One region of the Candidatus Jettenia sp. AMX1 genome, then DNA from elsewhere that is predicted to be linked to it. Evidence: riboswitches for the same ligand, from Rfam matches in the RefSeq annotation. Region 1 holds a riboswitch; each other region holds the start of a gene.

The links. Region 1 has a riboswitch for cyclic di-GMP ahead of FBQ94_RS04070 (glycosyltransferase family 2 protein). Riboswitches for the same ligand answer to the same signal wherever they lie in the genome.
Region 2: linked by a shared signal. The riboswitch ahead of FBQ94_RS00865 (M10 family metallopeptidase domain-containing protein) and the one ahead of FBQ94_RS04070 (glycosyltransferase family 2 protein) in region 1 are both predicted to bind cyclic di-GMP.
Region 3: linked by a shared signal. The riboswitch ahead of FBQ94_RS06435 (PKD domain-containing protein) and the one ahead of FBQ94_RS04070 (glycosyltransferase family 2 protein) in region 1 are both predicted to bind cyclic di-GMP.
Region 4: linked by a shared signal. The riboswitch ahead of FBQ94_RS06380 (DUF1559 family PulG-like putative transporter) and the one ahead of FBQ94_RS04070 (glycosyltransferase family 2 protein) in region 1 are both predicted to bind cyclic di-GMP.

The regions. Positions count from the first base shown of each region.
Region 1 is NZ_SZPP01000011.1:80,211-84,410, reverse strand. It holds gene FBQ94_RS04080 (NAD(P)H-dependent glycerol-3-phosphate dehydrogenase) at 1-638, shown strand, start outside; gene FBQ94_RS04075 (polysaccharide deacetylase family protein) at 1,163-2,218, shown strand; cyclic di-GMP riboswitch class I at 2,359-2,480, shown strand; gene FBQ94_RS04070 (glycosyltransferase family 2 protein) at 2,623-3,552, shown strand; gene FBQ94_RS04065 (ABC transporter permease) at 3,798-4,200, shown strand, end outside.
Region 2 is NZ_SZPP01000002.1:85,055-89,254, reverse strand. It holds gene FBQ94_RS00870 (O-antigen ligase family protein) at 1-1,786, opposite strand, end outside; cyclic di-GMP riboswitch class I at 2,084-2,232, shown strand; gene FBQ94_RS00865 (M10 family metallopeptidase domain-containing protein) at 2,520-3,782, shown strand; gene FBQ94_RS00860 (hypothetical protein) at 3,888-4,187, shown strand.
Region 3 is NZ_SZPP01000015.1:199,715-203,914, reverse strand. It holds tRNA gene FBQ94_RS06455 (tRNA-Arg) at 184-257, shown strand; tRNA gene FBQ94_RS06450 (tRNA-His) at 302-378, shown strand; gene FBQ94_RS06445 (DUF433 domain-containing protein) at 850-1,080, shown strand; gene FBQ94_RS06440 (DUF5615 family PIN-like protein) at 1,073-1,453, shown strand; cyclic di-GMP riboswitch class I at 1,903-2,051, shown strand; partial or broken gene FBQ94_RS06435 (PKD domain-containing protein) at 2,261-4,200, shown strand, end outside.
Region 4 is NZ_SZPP01000015.1:188,543-192,742, forward strand. It holds gene nadA (quinolinate synthase NadA) at 1-79, shown strand, start outside; gene larE (ATP-dependent sacrificial sulfur transferase LarE) at 185-1,000, shown strand; gene FBQ94_RS06380 (DUF1559 family PulG-like putative transporter) at 1,052-1,735, opposite strand; cyclic di-GMP riboswitch class I at 1,962-2,085, opposite strand; gene amrS (AmmeMemoRadiSam system radical SAM enzyme) at 2,617-3,627, shown strand; gene FBQ94_RS06390 (universal stress protein) at 3,652-4,137, shown strand.

The DNA of each region.
Region 1 (4,200 bases):
TTGTTGGAAAACAATCTGTTTCCTTACTTCTCGGCCCAAGCCATGCAGAAGAAGTAGCGCGTGAATTGCCCACAACGACTGTCGCATCTTCGCAGGATGCGGGTTTAGCACAATTCGTTCAAGAGGTTTTCACCACAGATAGGTTTAGAGTGTATACAAATCCCGATATGATCGGTGTCGAGTTAGGCGCAGCGATGAAAAACGTAATTGCTATCGCATCTGGTATTTGCGATGGCTTGAGATTTGGCGATAATTCTAAGGCAGCCCTTATTACCCGCGGATTAGCAGAGATTAGCCGTCTGGGTATCATTATGGGAGCACAGAGAAGCACCTTCGCAGGACTTACCGGATTAGGCGACTTAATAACGACCTGTATTAGCCCGTACGGACGAAACCGCTGGGTCGGAGAACAAATTGGAAAAGGAAGAAAATTGTCTGAAATCCTAAAGAGTATGGAACAAATTGCAGAAGGTGTTTGGACGACAAAATCTGTTACAGCGCTTTCAAACAGATGGAACGTAGAAATGCCAATCACAAAAGAGATCTACAATGTACTTTTCACCGATAAAAGTCCGCTCGATGCGGTAAGCAATCTCATGATGCGCACTCCAAAATCTGAAGTGGAAGAGTTAATCTGAATATAGTCCTTGATCTTCCGTTTTCTCAGTTACCATTTTTTCCATCTCTTCAATCATTAACCCCTATTATTAAGCTTTCATTCCTTTGATAATGTATGCAATCATATACAGGGAGTATTTTTTTATAACGATTATGAGATATTATGTAAATATTTATGATATATCTACTTAAAAATAAATATATAAGATCTATGTATGTATATACCTACATAAAACCTAGAGTGTTTCCTTCAAACATAAAATAAATACCATTAGAATACCTCTTATGATTATCATAAGTATGTGTTGTTAAGTTATTTATAGAAAAAACTTATATATTTTCTTAAATTTTTCTGTAAAAGAACATTTTGGCAAATGTATTGCGCTATCAGGGCAGAGAAGCATTATTCCACTCCAGACATCACCGGAATTAATAAGTCCTGCAGAGATAATTCAAAAAATAAAACGAGAAAAATTCTCATCAAGATCTTATTTTTCGGAACACTTAGTATGTTAGAATAACAAAAGCATGAGGTAACATTATTATGATGATAAGCAGAATAAATAAATTACTACAAACTGCCCGGAGGCTTAAGAAGCTATTTGACCGAAAGATACTTATTTTGCATTATCATCGTATAACTGAAGAGCATTCAGATCCCAATTCTTTATGTATAACCCCACAAAATTTCTCTGATCACCTGGAGATTTTGCAAAAGTACGCCCGGCCAATACAACTACAGCAATTGATTAAAGCGTTCCATAATAAAAATCTCCCGCATAAATCGGTAGCAATTACCTTTGATGATGATTATGCGGATAACCTCCATAATGCCAAACTATTGCTGGAATGCCACGATATCCCGGCAACGATGTTCCTTACTACCGGATATATTGGAAAGATGTGTGATTTCTGGTGGGAGGAACTGGATAATCTATTGCTACAGCCAGATATGTTATCAAAGACGCTTCGCTTAAGTATGAATAAAAATATTAACCAATGGGAATCGAGTAAAGCAGTTCAGAGCTATCATGAGGACTATTGGAACTATCGCCGTTGGATGAATTGGGAAAAAGACGATCCTTGTGCCCGCCACGTCATTTATCTCTCCCTTTATGAACTGTTACACCATTTGTCAGAAGAAGAACAACAAGAGGTAATTGACAAACTGTTACTGTGGGTTAATATCAGGTCAACCGATACTGATCAACAAACTCCTGACTCTCTCTCATTTGAGGATGTATACGCCCTGGCACAAGGAAAACTTATTGAGATTGGGGCGCATACCGTAACACATCCAATACTTTCCACACTCCCACTGGCTACGCAACGAAAAGAGATACTTCAAAGTAAAGCGTATCTTGAAGAGATACTGAGCCGTCCAATAACAAGTTTTGCATATCCTTATGGCAGAGAGTGCGATTATACGGAAGAAACAGTCACCCTTGTGCAAGAAGCCGGATTTCATTGTGCTTGTACGAATGCTTCTGGTATTATTGGAAGAGATACAAACTGTTTTCAGTTACCTCGCATCCAGATATATAATTGGAATGGGGAAGAGTTTTCTCAGCAATTATCGAGATGGCTTAATTTCCAATAATACTATATTTTATTTGACATAAAATGCTATACTTGAATATAATTAATAAATAAGTATGTATAATCTGTTATTCCACACAAACAAGTTGCACTTAAAGTTTTGCGAGAAGACGTGGGATAAGATATACATAGTCAAAATCAAAACGACAAAGGCAAACCCTGAGTGATCAGGGGACGCAAAGTAAAGGATCTTTAATCATACTGGTAGAGGCGTATCATGATACGCCTCTACCAGTATGATTAAAGATAGCCCTACCACCGAACATGATAAATATATTTGAAATAAATCAGAGAACCTTACTCTGAGAATATTTGACTTAATATTCTCAGAGTAAGGTTTTTGTGTTTTAAGAGTGCGTGTAGGAACAACATCAAAACAAATCTTAGTTGAATGGAATATAATAGATGTCACAAGTTAGCATAATTATTCCTACGTATAATCGTGTTAAGCTTCTCCACTCGGCAATTACCAGTGTATTAAATCAGACATTTCAGGATTTTGAGATAGTTGTAATAGATGATGGTTCACAAGATAATACGCAGGAAATTGTAAAGAATTTTCATGATGAGAGAATACGGTATATACGCCATAAGGAAAATAAAGGAGAAGCCGGTGCCAGAAACACGGGAATAATAAATTCACATGCTGAATACATAGCATTCTTAGATGACGATGACGAATGGTTACCGGAAAAACTCCAGCTACAAGTTGATTTATTAAAAGATAGCGAATCCAAAGTTGGATGTATATATACGGGTTATTTAGTAGTAGATACAACGAAGGGAAAAATATTACGCCGAAGGATTCCCATAAAACGAGGAGACATTTATCACGATATATTTGTAAGAAATTATATTGGAGTTCCCTCTACTGTTATTCTCAGAAGAGAATGCTTTTACAAGGTAAATTTATTCGATGAGAACATAATCTTTGGAACCGATTATGATATGTGGATCCGGATTGCAAAAGAATTTCATTTTGATTATATAGAAAAACCTCTCGTTAAGTATTACATTCACAAAAATAGACTTTCTGCTAATTTGGATATACAAATTAAAGGATTTGAAACAATTCTGAAAAAATACAATCAATTTTTCACCTTAAATAATAAAATTTACTGTCATCAGTATATATATCTTGGCTTACTGTATTGTTGCACCGGAAATTTCAAAAAAGGAAGAGAAATATTTTTTAAAACAATACGGCTACGTCCATTTGGAATAAGAAGTTATCTGGGCCTTGCGCTCTCCCTTTTCAGTACAGATAATTTCAGGAGAATAAGAAATTTAATAGAAAAATTTCTCTTGTACCGCAAAAATCAGACCCCATTTTAAGACTAAAACATTAAGAGCCTAAATTTTGTAATGGAACACAAATTTATCATTTACCATTTTCTCCCAAATAATTTATAACAATAATTATCTTGATAACAAGATATATCTTTGATATACATTAAGTTAGGGTATTTCTTAGAATATCGTATTTTTACATAAAGATGTCTCCAACCGATTTAAATCTTGCTTATCCTTCTGAAAGAAGTATTTCTACCTTACATAAGAAGTCACACCATAGGAGTTCATTGGTCTACCACGTGGACTTACTATACCACCTCGTGCGTCGCGATTTTACTTTACGTTATAAACAATCGGTACTTGGCGTCCTTTGGTCACTTGTGATCCCCTTAGCTCAACTCATCGTACTAGTATTCCTCTTCGATATCGTTGTCCCACTGAAGATTGAAGCCTATCCGGTTTTTGTCTTCTGTGCTTTACTGCCATGGACGTGGTTCAGCACATGTTTGGGTTCAGCAGGTAATCTCTTTATTCATAATCGGGATTTAGTTCGACGGCCCAATTTTGCACCCGCTATTCTTATTATTGTGAATACCCTATCAAACTTACTGAATTATGTAGTAGCCATGCCGATACTTTTTGGCATGTTAATCTTTTACGGCAAAACTCTGACATGGGCTTTATTAACCC
Region 2 (4,200 bases), on a different contig from region 1:
TACCCTGTATCCATACCTCGTTTTTTGTTTTAAATGCCATTTGTATATATACCCTGCACAGTTCATCGCGATAGAATGTCTCGTATGGATTGAGATGTATAGCATGTTTCATAAGATAGAGTCCTTTTTCTACTTTACCGTGAGCGTTTTCATCCTCAAACCCAAAGACCCTCCTTCCATATTCAAAGTATGCATCTGCCCTGTAGACCCGAATAACGAAGATGAGAATGAAGCCTAATACCGTCAGCACAATTCCACAACATAGCCATCTGGAAAAGTTGGAAATTCGGGAAATTGTGAAAGCAGGAGTTTGAATATATTGATTTTTCCCATTACCTGGACTTTGCAGCTTCGCATCTTTCCGGAATTTTCCAGTTATTACCCATTCCTCTCTCTCTTGCATCTTTATTATTGAGATACAGAGTCCCATCATTATCCAAAAGAGCATAACAATAGGTGTATTTCCAAAACTAAACTCATTTTGAATGAGATAACAAAGTACTCCCGTTAAAAGCCCCAGCATGAGCAATTTGTTTTCACTTGTTAACTTTTTGTAATTTTTACCAATATATATTCCAAAGGCTGCCAGCAGCCATAGGTAAGTACCCAGGCCAAAAATACCACGAGTGACGACCGTATCGAGAATATCATTGTGAATTCTATCCTGTCTCGGAAAAGGAAACCCCCGGTCACTTTCTCGCAGTGAAAATACCTTTGCAAGGTTTTTTTGGTAAATAATACCTATAGTATCTGGTCCAATACCAAAAACAGGGTAATCTTTCATAATCTCAAGAGCAGCCAGGTATTGGAATATGCGGGAAAAAGATGAACCGGCAACGGACAAGTGGGCAGTAATCCACGGCCTTGATTTATTTTGCGTATTATCAAAATCCGGCAATTCCTTCGATTCTCCTTTACTCACGGAAGATTCGGGTGAATCGGCTGCCTTTACATCAGCGGTAAAATGCTTAATAACCGAGGTTTCATGCCTTACGTTAAATGCTACCCCGATAAGGATATATAAAACAATGAGAATTACATTTTTATATCTTTTCGTAAGGCGCCATTTGGAAACAAAAAAGAACAGAGGAATTAATCCTCCAAGAAGCGCCACAAAACATGCGCGGGTATTGGTAAGCCAAAAGGTAGTGTAAATAATCAAGGATAACGCAAAAAAAAACCATACGATATAAGGACTTCTTACCGGAGGTGATTCTTTTCGTTCGAAAGAGTTACCCAAAAATAAGACAACGGCTAATGGTAAAGCCATAACAAGGTAGGTCGAAAAAAATACGGGATTCCCAAAGGTTGAGAATACCCGGCGGGCTTCAAAACTACTCCATTTGAACATATCAAACCCGATATGCTGTGCAATTCCATAGCATGATGAGATGGCAGCGCCGGTGATAATTGAGATTAACAGGAAATAAAACCTTTTTTTTGTCGTTACAAAATTGACCGTAGTATAAAAAAGAAAGATATAACATACCGTGGCAGTTAAACCCTCAAAACGCTTGTAGGTGCCAAAGAGACTCATTATGGGGTTTATAGAGAGAATTGATGAAATAATAAAAACTCCTATATAGGCGAGGATAGGAATATCTATTGAAGTATGTGAACAGGTAAGATGAGAATTCAAAGCAAACATGATCGACCATACAAAGAGAATGGCTATCGTTAACAAATAGAGAGCAGTCACCTTGCTAAGGTCGAAAACACTGTAAAGGCGGATATCGAAGAACAGAGGTACGATAATAACGGCAGCCAATAATAAACTTATTATCACTGTATCACCCTGTACCATTATGTTTTTGAAAATATTTTTTATTTTATTCTCATTCATATTCCTGATTGCCAAATTTAGCAATATTTTAAGTATCAATCTATTAAAAATGAAATACTATTTTCATACTATATCATGAAAAATAAAAAATATAAACTATTCCTTTTTTTAATTAAAAGTAAGATCTCGTATGATTACCATTTATCACAGGAAAATTTTTGTAGTTCAAAAGAATAATAATTTCCTTGATTTTTGGTTTATAAATTGACATATTAAGGTCAAAATAGTAGTGCGGTAAATATTCGACAAAGGTAAACTCCGAGTGATCGGAGGACGCAAAGTAAAGGGTCTTGTAACCGTGGATAGTGTTCGTAAACAGTGTCAGTATAAATAACAGACACTTACACTTATAACTGACACGATAGAAATAAGATAGCCTTACTGCCGAAGATATTTTCCATGAATATCTTTGCAGTAAGGCTTTTTTGTTTTCAGGAATAGTTTTAAAAATTGTAGTTACTCGGTACTCCGTAAAATGTTCCTGAGATTTATGGCCACTTATTCATGAACAGGAGGTGATACAAATGACCTGAAAAACATTGAAATGAATTGCTTAAGTCAAAACTGAGTAAAGTATTTTCCCTATTTTAAAGAAACATGCATGATATTCATGAAGAAAAAGAAATGAAAGGATTTTTTCTCTTGCGTAATACAACCTTAAATAAAGGAAAAGGCAATGAAAAATGTAAAAATATGTATATCGTTTATTTCTCTGTTTTCTCTGGGAACGATGGGAAGCTTATCCATTGCAGCAGACACCGAAGGTGTTAGTTATATATATCAGGGAAAAAATTTTATTGTAACAAATAACAATAGCACAATCCTTCGGGTAGAACCAACGCCTCCCCCCTCTGCATCAGCATCACCCTGCACCAGCGACTCTCCCTGTCTCTATGATGACCTTCCTGCAGGACTAGCTCCTTATGCTCTTACCGGTGGAAGTTGGCCCATCGCTGGCTTTACCTACAGCTTTGGAAATACCAGTCCTGATATCTCCTGGGCATCGGAGCGGGGAGTTATAGGACAGGCATTCGGACTCTGGTCAAATGTAGCAGAGGTTAAACCAACAGAAGTTGCAGACGGTGGGGCTAACTCATGTGCTGGTGACATCCGTATCTGGTGGGGAGCAGGAGACCATGGTGACGGATATCCTTTTGACGGACCCGGCGGTGTGCTGGCACATGCGTGGTATCCACCACCCGTCAATGGGGGATGTATTGCTGGCGATGTCCACTTTGATGAAGATGAAACATGGGTAACTCCAACCTATGGTGGGGCAGGGATTGATTTGCTTACCGTCGCGGCACATGAAATCGGACATTCCCTCGGATTGGCACATTCCTCTGATCCCAATGCCCTTATGTATCCTTTTTACACGGGAAGAAAACCTTATCTTTCGTATGATGATATTGCAGGTATTTATGCGATTTATGGATCCAGGCCAGAAGATGTGATTATTCAGATTGAATCTGTTTCAATTCCAGCTCCTGGCTCCGGAAGTTTCAGACTTCGTGAAAAAGATGTAAAGGTACAGCTCAGACAAAAAGGAACTGCAAACTATACGACTCGCCATTTACCTACCGCAGATACAGATACGGGTGGGTCAAAAGCCGATGTAGATGGTGTACTTTCACGCGATCCTTTTGTTTCCCAATTTGACGGTTATTGGTGGCATATAGGAGATCTTTATCGGGCACAACACAGACTCTCCAGTTCATATAAAGATATTGATCAGGTCAAGGTCACTTTGACTATTTCAGATAATATTCTTCTGGGCCCGGAGACCCTTCGCGTTTCTCTCAATGGAATTGTAGTTGGGGATATTGTGGTTAATCCGGGAGACGCCTCTAAGGTTGCTACATTTAATGTGAGATTTGTAAATCCAAAGAACAGCAGCAGGGATATAGGAACAAATTTTTATAATGAAGGAAAGCATTAAATGTGGCTAGCAAAGTATAAAAAGGAAAAAAGGAAGAGGGGGATTTTCCTCCTCTTCCTTATTCTATATTTATGGAGTTTTTCCTCCACACCAGCATATAGTATTATGTTGAGGATGGATAACTCAGAACTTATTGCCCGTTCTGATCTCGTTATATACGGAGAGGTTAAAGAGATTCATTCAAAGGGAGACAACCGGGAGGCTATTATTTTCGTTGAATGTATACTTAAGGGAAAACCCACTGCCGGTGCGGAGATAAAAGTTATTTTCTCGCCGGGAATGGAAGATAGTCCTGTCTTTGAAACCAACGAACGCGTCCTCCTCTTTTTGACAAAAAGCGACTCAGAACTATTTATGACGGTAGGAGGTATTCAGGGAAAATTTTCTTTTGGTAAATCTCAATAAAAACAGGAATACA
Region 3 (4,200 bases), on a different contig from region 1:
TCCTTGAAAAAGATATCATTTTTTGTATAATTTACCGAACCTGTATAAATAAGTTTTAAATTTACAGCACTTCTGATAGCAAACAGGGTAAATTTTGCAGGAATTGGTGTACAAAATAGACAGGGTTTCAAGCGTGATATTTTTATTTAAGCCTGCTGTGTAATGTTTTGATAAGCGAGTTATGCGCCAGTAGCTCAGCTGGATAGAGCATCGGATTTCTAATCCGGCGGTCGAGGGTTCAAATCCTTCCTGGCGCGTTGTTTATTACATAAATATTAAGTTTTTTCTCCTATAGAGTGTGGTGAGCGTAGCTCAGATGGTTAGAGCATTAGACTGTGGCTCTAAGGGTCGCGGGTTCGAATCCCGTCGCTCACCCCATAACATACTGATATCAGTCTGGTTTTCTTTGCTGCTTCTCTGGCATTACATTTACAAGCAAGATAGTTCATAACAAATAGCCTGTATTTGTCATATCTTGCTGCACAGACATCGACATGTTTCAGATGTTGATGAGTATTTTTTCATTTGTAACCATTTCCAGAGATTCTTTTTGCCATATTTATCACAGTCAGGAAACTTAACCACCACCGTATCCCTAGTACTGTCGGACGAAAGGAAGGGGAAGAGATAGGCCAACCTAAACTATATAGATCCAGTGCCTTACTCTATCCAGAATTCCCATTATCATTAGTCGGTAATAAGCTCTCAGTTTTATTATTAATTGCGTTAAGATTGCTTTCCACAATTCTTCTTAACAATATATACATAAATGGTTACAAGTGTTATGTAAAGTATGAATGTTAAATATCATTTTAAATTTGAGGAGTAATAATATAGGAGTAATAATAAATGAAGGTGTTTGATAGGATTGAGATTAATCCGCGAGTATGTAATGGTAAGCCAGTAATTAAAGGCACCAGGATACCTATATCAGTAATTCTTGAACTGATAGCAGAGGATAAGTCATGGCAAGAAATACTCGATGGTTATCCTGAGCTGACGAAAGGCGATATCTATGCAGCTTTGCATTATGCAAAGGTATCACTTGATCATAGTGAATTAGAAGAAATTAATGTCTAAGCCGTTAAAATTATACTTAGACCAAATGTTTCATGTGAATGTTGCCCAAGCTTTGCGTGAACAAGGATGTGATGTATTGCGTGCTTCTGAAACGGGCCAGGCAAGAGCGGACGACTATCAGATTTTAGAAAAGGCAATATCCGAAAATCGTATATTAATTACCCTTGATGAGCATTTTGGAGATTGGGCGGTATTACCACTCAGTAGCCATCCAGGGGTTATTCGAATTAAGGTGAATCCAACCACTTCCGGAAAAGTTATTAAACTTCTTTTGCATTTCTTACGCAAGAATCATACATCAGAACAATTTAAAGATCATTTAGTTATACTATCAGAAAAATGTGCAAAATGGATTCTAACTGTAACATATTAATAATAAAAAGCTTAAGAAAAAGGTACGACGAGTTCGAATCCCGTCGCTCACCCCATTACTCTTTTAATCAAAAGGGATCACGTTTGTGATTCTCATACCTTACAATAAAGATTCGCTCTCTGTGTCCATGCTTGTGAAGTTTATTGTACATCCCCTGGATTTAGCCAGCCTGATTTAAGTGAATCATAAGAGCTTGCCTGACTCCATTAACCATCCAAAATTATCTCCTTTTCAAGTAGTTACTATTCCTCTCCATGATAGTCTTCAAAATTAAAAATAAAATAAAATTGATTTTTTTGTGTTCTATGATATATTCACGTAAACGTAAAATAAATTTTACTTTGCTATACATCATTATATAGTAATGCTTTAAAATCATATGGGTAATTATAGATAAGGTAAACTAAAAATATAAAATTTATTTAGATTCATTATGAATGCGTAAAGTCTTCCGATAAAGGCAAACTCTGAGTAATCAGGGGGCGCAAAGGAAAGGGTCTTGTAACCGTGGACAGTGTTCGTGAACAGTGTCAGTATAAGTAAAAGACACTTACACCCATAACTGGAACGATGAAAATAAGATAGCCTTACTGCCGAAGATATTTCTATAAATATCTTTGCAGTAAGGCTTTTTTGTTTTATGGCCAGCAGGAAGAGATTTCTCATAATAACTACGTATTAATTTTAAAGTATTTATTATAACAAAATTATCACAGGATGTAGATAGAAAGTTAATGAAAAACAAACCAGTTTGCCTTTATTAACGACCAGGGTATTGTCATCTGATAAATTAAGGGGGGGATTTAAATGTGCTGTGCGTACTGGCGTAAAATTCTTTTAATCTACTCAATGCTCTTTGCTGTGTTTATTTCCCTTTTTTCACTCGTAATCAACTCAGCAACATTTGCTCTGGATACCGATGCTTACGTCAGCCTGGTTCGGTCTGTAGAGACTGGTTATCATAACATCCCAAACCCTGCGGGTCTTGCTTTCTCTCCAAGAGCCAGGAAATTCTTTATTGTGGATGCCCCCAAATCTGCCTTGCCTTCAGCAAAAATTTTCGACATCATGATGATGACTTCTTCTGGTGATTTGGTTAGTTCAGTTCGTACACAGATAACGGATCCTGTTAACATAGCTTTTGATAGCAAGGCCAATCGCTTGTTAATCTATCAGCCGGCTGTCCATAAATTGATTGCCGTAAAGGCTATGGCTGACGGCAATCTGGATCCTGCTAAGGTTACTAGTTTTGATGCCCGGAAGTTTGGTCTTCGGAGGCCTAACGGTATGACTATTGACCCGTCCAGCGGAGGTCTTTTTATCCTTGATAGTGCTGTGCCGGAAATTATCCATGTTACGCCAAATGCGGATCAGGGTTTTGATGATGCATCGATTTCCTATGTATGTTTAGAGCAAATCGGCATATCTGATATTCGGGGTATTGCCTTCAATCCTGCCAATGGCCATCTCTATATCCTGAGTTTTACTGAGAAAAAGCTGTACGAATTCACGAAGTCAGGAAAGGTTGTTGCGATACGTGATGTATCAGAATTTAATCTCAAAAACCCACAAGGTATGATTTTCGCTCCGAGTGGAGATCTAACGGATGATCCATCACAAATGAACCTGTACATTGCCGATTACGGTCCTGACAATAAGAGAAGCCAAAAAGCCCATGTGTTGAAAAATGCACAGACATATGATGGTAAAGAAAAAGATGGAAAGCAAATGCAGGGTAAAATTGTTGAGTTATCTCTTACTCAAACACCTGGTGTGGCATCTACAAGCAGCTCTTCCCTGGTGCAGACTATGGATCTCTCTCTACTTTCTCCACCCAGCCCGGATCCGGCAGGTATTACCTACCTTTTATCCTCTAATACGCTCCTTGTTTCTGATGGTGAAGTTGATGAAATGCCTATCTTTGTCGGTGTTAATCTTTTTGAAATGAGCCTGACCGGTAACTTACTGGATACCCTCAGTACAACATCTTTTTCGTTTGAGCCGGCAGGTTTAACGATTAATCCTGTTAATAAGCATCTCTTCTTTACTGACGATAATGTATGTAAGGTATTTGAGTTAGACCCCGGGGTTGACGGACTTTATGATACCTCGGATGATATAGTTACTTCTTTCAGTACGTCAGACTTCAGTTGTTTCGATCCTGAGGGGATTGCTTACGATAGCACACAAGGAGCACTTTTTATAGCAGATGGTGTGAGTTCTGAAATCCATCGGGTTGCACCGGGAGATAACGGTGTTTTCAATGGTGTGCCACCGACGGGTGATGATCGGGTGACACATTTCGATACGGCGATTCTTGGAGTGACTGATCCTGAGGGTATTGAGTTTAATCCGGATAATGGCCATTTGTACCTGATCGGTAAGCCTCCAAATATATTGGCTGAGATAACAACATCAGGTACCCTCAGGCGGGTGTTTGATATTTCTGCTGCGAATGCCCGGAAACCGGCGGGCCTTGGCTTAGCTCCCGGCAGTTTAGACCCCAATATCAAGAACATTTATATCGTTGACCGGGGAGTTGATAATGATCAAAATCCAAATGAAAATGATGGCAAAGTATATGAAATATCTCTGCCTCCAATTTCGCCGGGCAATCAAGTACCCACGGTTGATGCTGGATCCGACCAGACAATTATCTTACCGGCGGATGCCTCTCTGGATGGCTCTGTTTTTGATGATGGTCTGCCGAATCCTCCCGGTGCAGTGACCGTTACCTGGAGTAAGAT
Region 4 (4,200 bases), on a different contig from region 1:
CGTTTATCAGGTAAAGGTGCCGGATACTATTGCAGGGAAGGCGCGAACAGCAATCCAAAGAATGCTGGATTTATCATAAACCGCAGAAACACAAAGAGCGCAATAAAAGACATTAATGTAGTTAATCTCTGAACCCTGTGCCTTCTGCTTCCATGCAGTAAATAAAATTTTTTCTCTGTTACCTATGGATATAAAAGAAAAACTTAAAAAACTACAAGACACCGTGAAAACCCTGGAAGGTGTTGTGATAGCCTTTTCCGGCGGAGTGGATAGCTCTCTCGTGGCAAAGGTTTGTTATGATGTCCTCGGAGAAAAGGCCCTCGCTGTAACTGCGCGTTCAGAAACATATCCGGCATATGAATACGAGGAGGCAAAAAAGATAGCAAAGGAAATAGGCATCCCTCATATGACTATCGACACCAGCGAACTTGGTATTGAAGGATTTGCGAACAATCCTCCGAACCGATGCTATTTTTGTAAATCAGAATTATTTGGAAAACTGAAAGAGATTGCTAAGGAGAAGGGCTATAAAAACGTTGCAGATGGGGCCAATCTCGATGATACCGGTGAACACCGGCCCGGACTTGATGCCGCAAGGGAGCTTAATGTACGCAGCCCTCTGAAGGAGAGCGGATTAAGAAAGGCCGATATCCGCCAGATATCGAAGTATCTTAACCTCTCCAACTGGGATAAACCTTCCTACGCATGTATGTCCTCGCGGTTCCCTTATGGACAAACTATCACGGAGGAAAAAATATCATTAGTTGCTGCTGCAGAAAACTATTTAAGAAGTATTGGTCTGAGGCAATTCCGTGTCAGACACCACGATACCATTGCGCGGATTGAGGTATTGCCCGAAGATATCCCCGCACTCTTGCAGGATGGCACAAGGAAAGAGATCGTTAAAAAATTCAAGGAGATCGGTTATAAATACGTCACCCTTGATATGGAGGGTTATCGTAGCGGGAGTATGAATGAGGTGCTTAATAAAAAAGGGTAATATCCAAAAAGAATATTACCCTTTTCAATAAACATTCAAGACAGAAATAAATTATTGCAGTATTGCAGTATCAGTTCCACCAGGACTTTGTGTGGTATGGTTTCCACCATCATTAGTCCATATATTATCATAACCAAAACCTGTTGTATTAGTGCCGTACCAGCCGGCTAATGAAGTACCCTTCCACTCAACGTGACCATCAATATAAAGCACATTTTGTCCTTTCTTTTTATGGTTATTTGAGAGCCATGAGGAGGTATCGGTTCCCAATCTATCGGCAACAATAGCTACACTTGGATCATCTGCCGGTTTATGATTATCATCATAACCATAGCTGCATGTGTCTGATGTAAATGAAGTATTTGTAGTTGTCAAATTTAAAACATTTGTTTCTGTAACAACAGCATCACTCGGACATCTGAAAACCTTCCTATCAGTAATATACGAATCAAAAAGTTTACCAAGCGATTCTCTTTCTTCCGCTGCATCGTCACTATCACTAGCTTTAGAACCGGAGGCTCCACCCGTAGGAAACACTTCACCATTTTCATTCGCATACATATGCATAGCCATCCCGATCTGTTTCAAATTAGAAGCACACTGCGTCCTGCGTGCCGATTCACGCGCCCTGCCCAATGCAGGCAACAGGATACCTGCAAGGATACCAATAATTGCGATTACAACAAGTAACTCGATTAACGTAAAACCCGCACTTCTCATTTTCTTCATCTCCATAGCTAGCCCCCCTCCTTTTAAGATTGTTAAGATGTATCCTCTCACGATGTTACAAAGATGCTTTTTTCTCACCTCCTTCTTGCAAAAGGACATATATCTTTAACAGCAGATTGAAATCCATGTTCTTGAAAATGCCTTTAAAACAAAAAAACCTTACCCCGGAAATAATCGGCGGAATATTCCCGTAGTAAGGTTGTCTAAATTTATCTTAAATTTATTTATCATGTTCGGTAGTAGGGCTATCTTTACTATTCATAGGAGAGACGCATCATGATGCGTCTCTGCCAGGCTATGATTAAAGATCCTTTACTTTGCGTCCCCTGATCACTCAGGGTTTGCCTTTATCGTTATGTGATGTTTTATAATGCTTACTTATTTGATCATGTATGTTTTTTTATCTAATAAATATATTCATTAAAATAATATCTTTACAACAATATCGATTTTGGCGCATTATATCACGGGAAATATTCCAGTCAACTAATATTTTCACACGATATTGAAATTTGGATCAAATTACTTGCCAGCATACAGAAAAAACGGTAAGATTATTTTTATGCCTAAAATTCTACAATGGGACACAGATTAACGCAGATATGTACCAATAAACTCATGATGCAGATATTGTAGGTAACTTATCTAATAAGTGATTATAGTATCAAATAGATGAAACCGGACGGAACATAATGAAACCAAATAAAATGAGTCATGATTTGATTGTGCCATCACGGACAAACGAGTTTGTCCGTGCCACCCTATCAAAAATATGTTTGGTTTCATCCTTGAAATACTATAACATTGCTTTCTTCGGCTGAAAAGGTCTGTGTTTATCTGTGTTCTTCTGTGTCCAAATGCAATGTTCAAGTTTAAGGAAAATACTTATGAAAGAAGCGATGTTTTTTGAGAAACTTGGAGATACGAAGGTAAGGTGTTACCTTTGCCGCCATCACTGTATTATTGCAGATGGGAAAAAGGGCATTTGCCGGGTTAGAGAGAACCACAAAGGCATACTCTATTCCCTTGTTTACCGGAAGCTCGTCTCGGAAAATATCGACCCTGTTGAAAAAAAGCCACTGTATCATTTTTATCCCGGCACAACCGCTTTTTCTGTTGCAACGGTAGGATGCAATTTCAAGTGCCTGAACTGCCAAAATTATGAGATATCACAACTGCCTGGAAATTATGAGCAAATCGCAGGCAGAGATGTTGCTCCGGAAAGGATCGTTGAAGAGGCTTTGGGTTATCACTGTAAGAGTATTGCATATACCTACACGGAACCTACGATCTTTTTTGAGTATGCCTATGAAATAGCTAAAATAGCAGATAATACATCGATGAAAAACGTATTTGTAACAAACGGATATATAACCCGTGAGGCCCTTACGACAATAAAACCGTATCTGCATGCCGCAAACGTGGATATGAAAAGTTTTTCGCGCGAAACCTATAAAAAGCTGTGCGGTGCGCAATTGGACGGGGTAATCGATTGCATCCGTTCCTACAAAGAGATGGGCATCTGGATAGAAATAACCACATTGATCATACCGGGAATTAACGATTCAGAATCAGAATTAAGGCAGATTGCCGGATTTATAAGAAGTCTGGGGCCTGAGGTTCCGTGGCATGTAAGTCGCTTTTATCCGGGATACCGCCTCATTGAAAAACCCCCAACTTCAGTTGATACGTTGAGAATGGCGCGTGAAATAGGTTTGGAAGCGGGACTGCGATATGTGTATGAAGGCAACGTGCCTGGCGAAGGAGGAGAAAACACCTATTGTTATGCATGTAAGAAGATCCTTATCAAAAGATATGGATACCAGATTGTTGAAAACAACATCATCAATTCAAGATGTCCGGCATGCAATACCGGCATCGATGGTATTGGCATGTAAGTACAAAAATAACGAGGAGACCGTATGATCGTATTAAAGAAGATATTATGTCCTGTAGACCACTCCGAATGTTCGTATCTTGCCTTAAAATATGCAATTTCTTTGGCGCTGAAAGATGAAGCAAAATTATATCTCATGCATGTAATAGATTCCCGTTTTTACGATACAGAAATATACAAATTCAGCCCTTATAATAAGCCCGAGGAGATTGATGTTGCCAAAATTCGGGCAAATTTAATAAAGAGTCTCCCTGAGGGAACAACGGATGTATTGGAGGTAGAAACTATTATCGTAAAGGGTGTGCCCTTTTATGAGATAACAAACGCTGCTAAGGAAATCGGGGTAGATATTATCGTAATGGGCACGCATGGAAGAACTGGAATTTCTCATGTTATGATGGGTAGTGTAGCAGAAAAGGTTGTCCGCAAGGCACCCTGCCCAGTCCTTATGGTTAGAATGCCATCTACACCCCCTGTTATTCCCAGCGGGAGTATTCCTGGCGCAAGTTGATTCATATACGTGTATTCTCTGGCATTGTCCAAAAAGTCTCCTATGTCACCCCTTCGGGGTTTA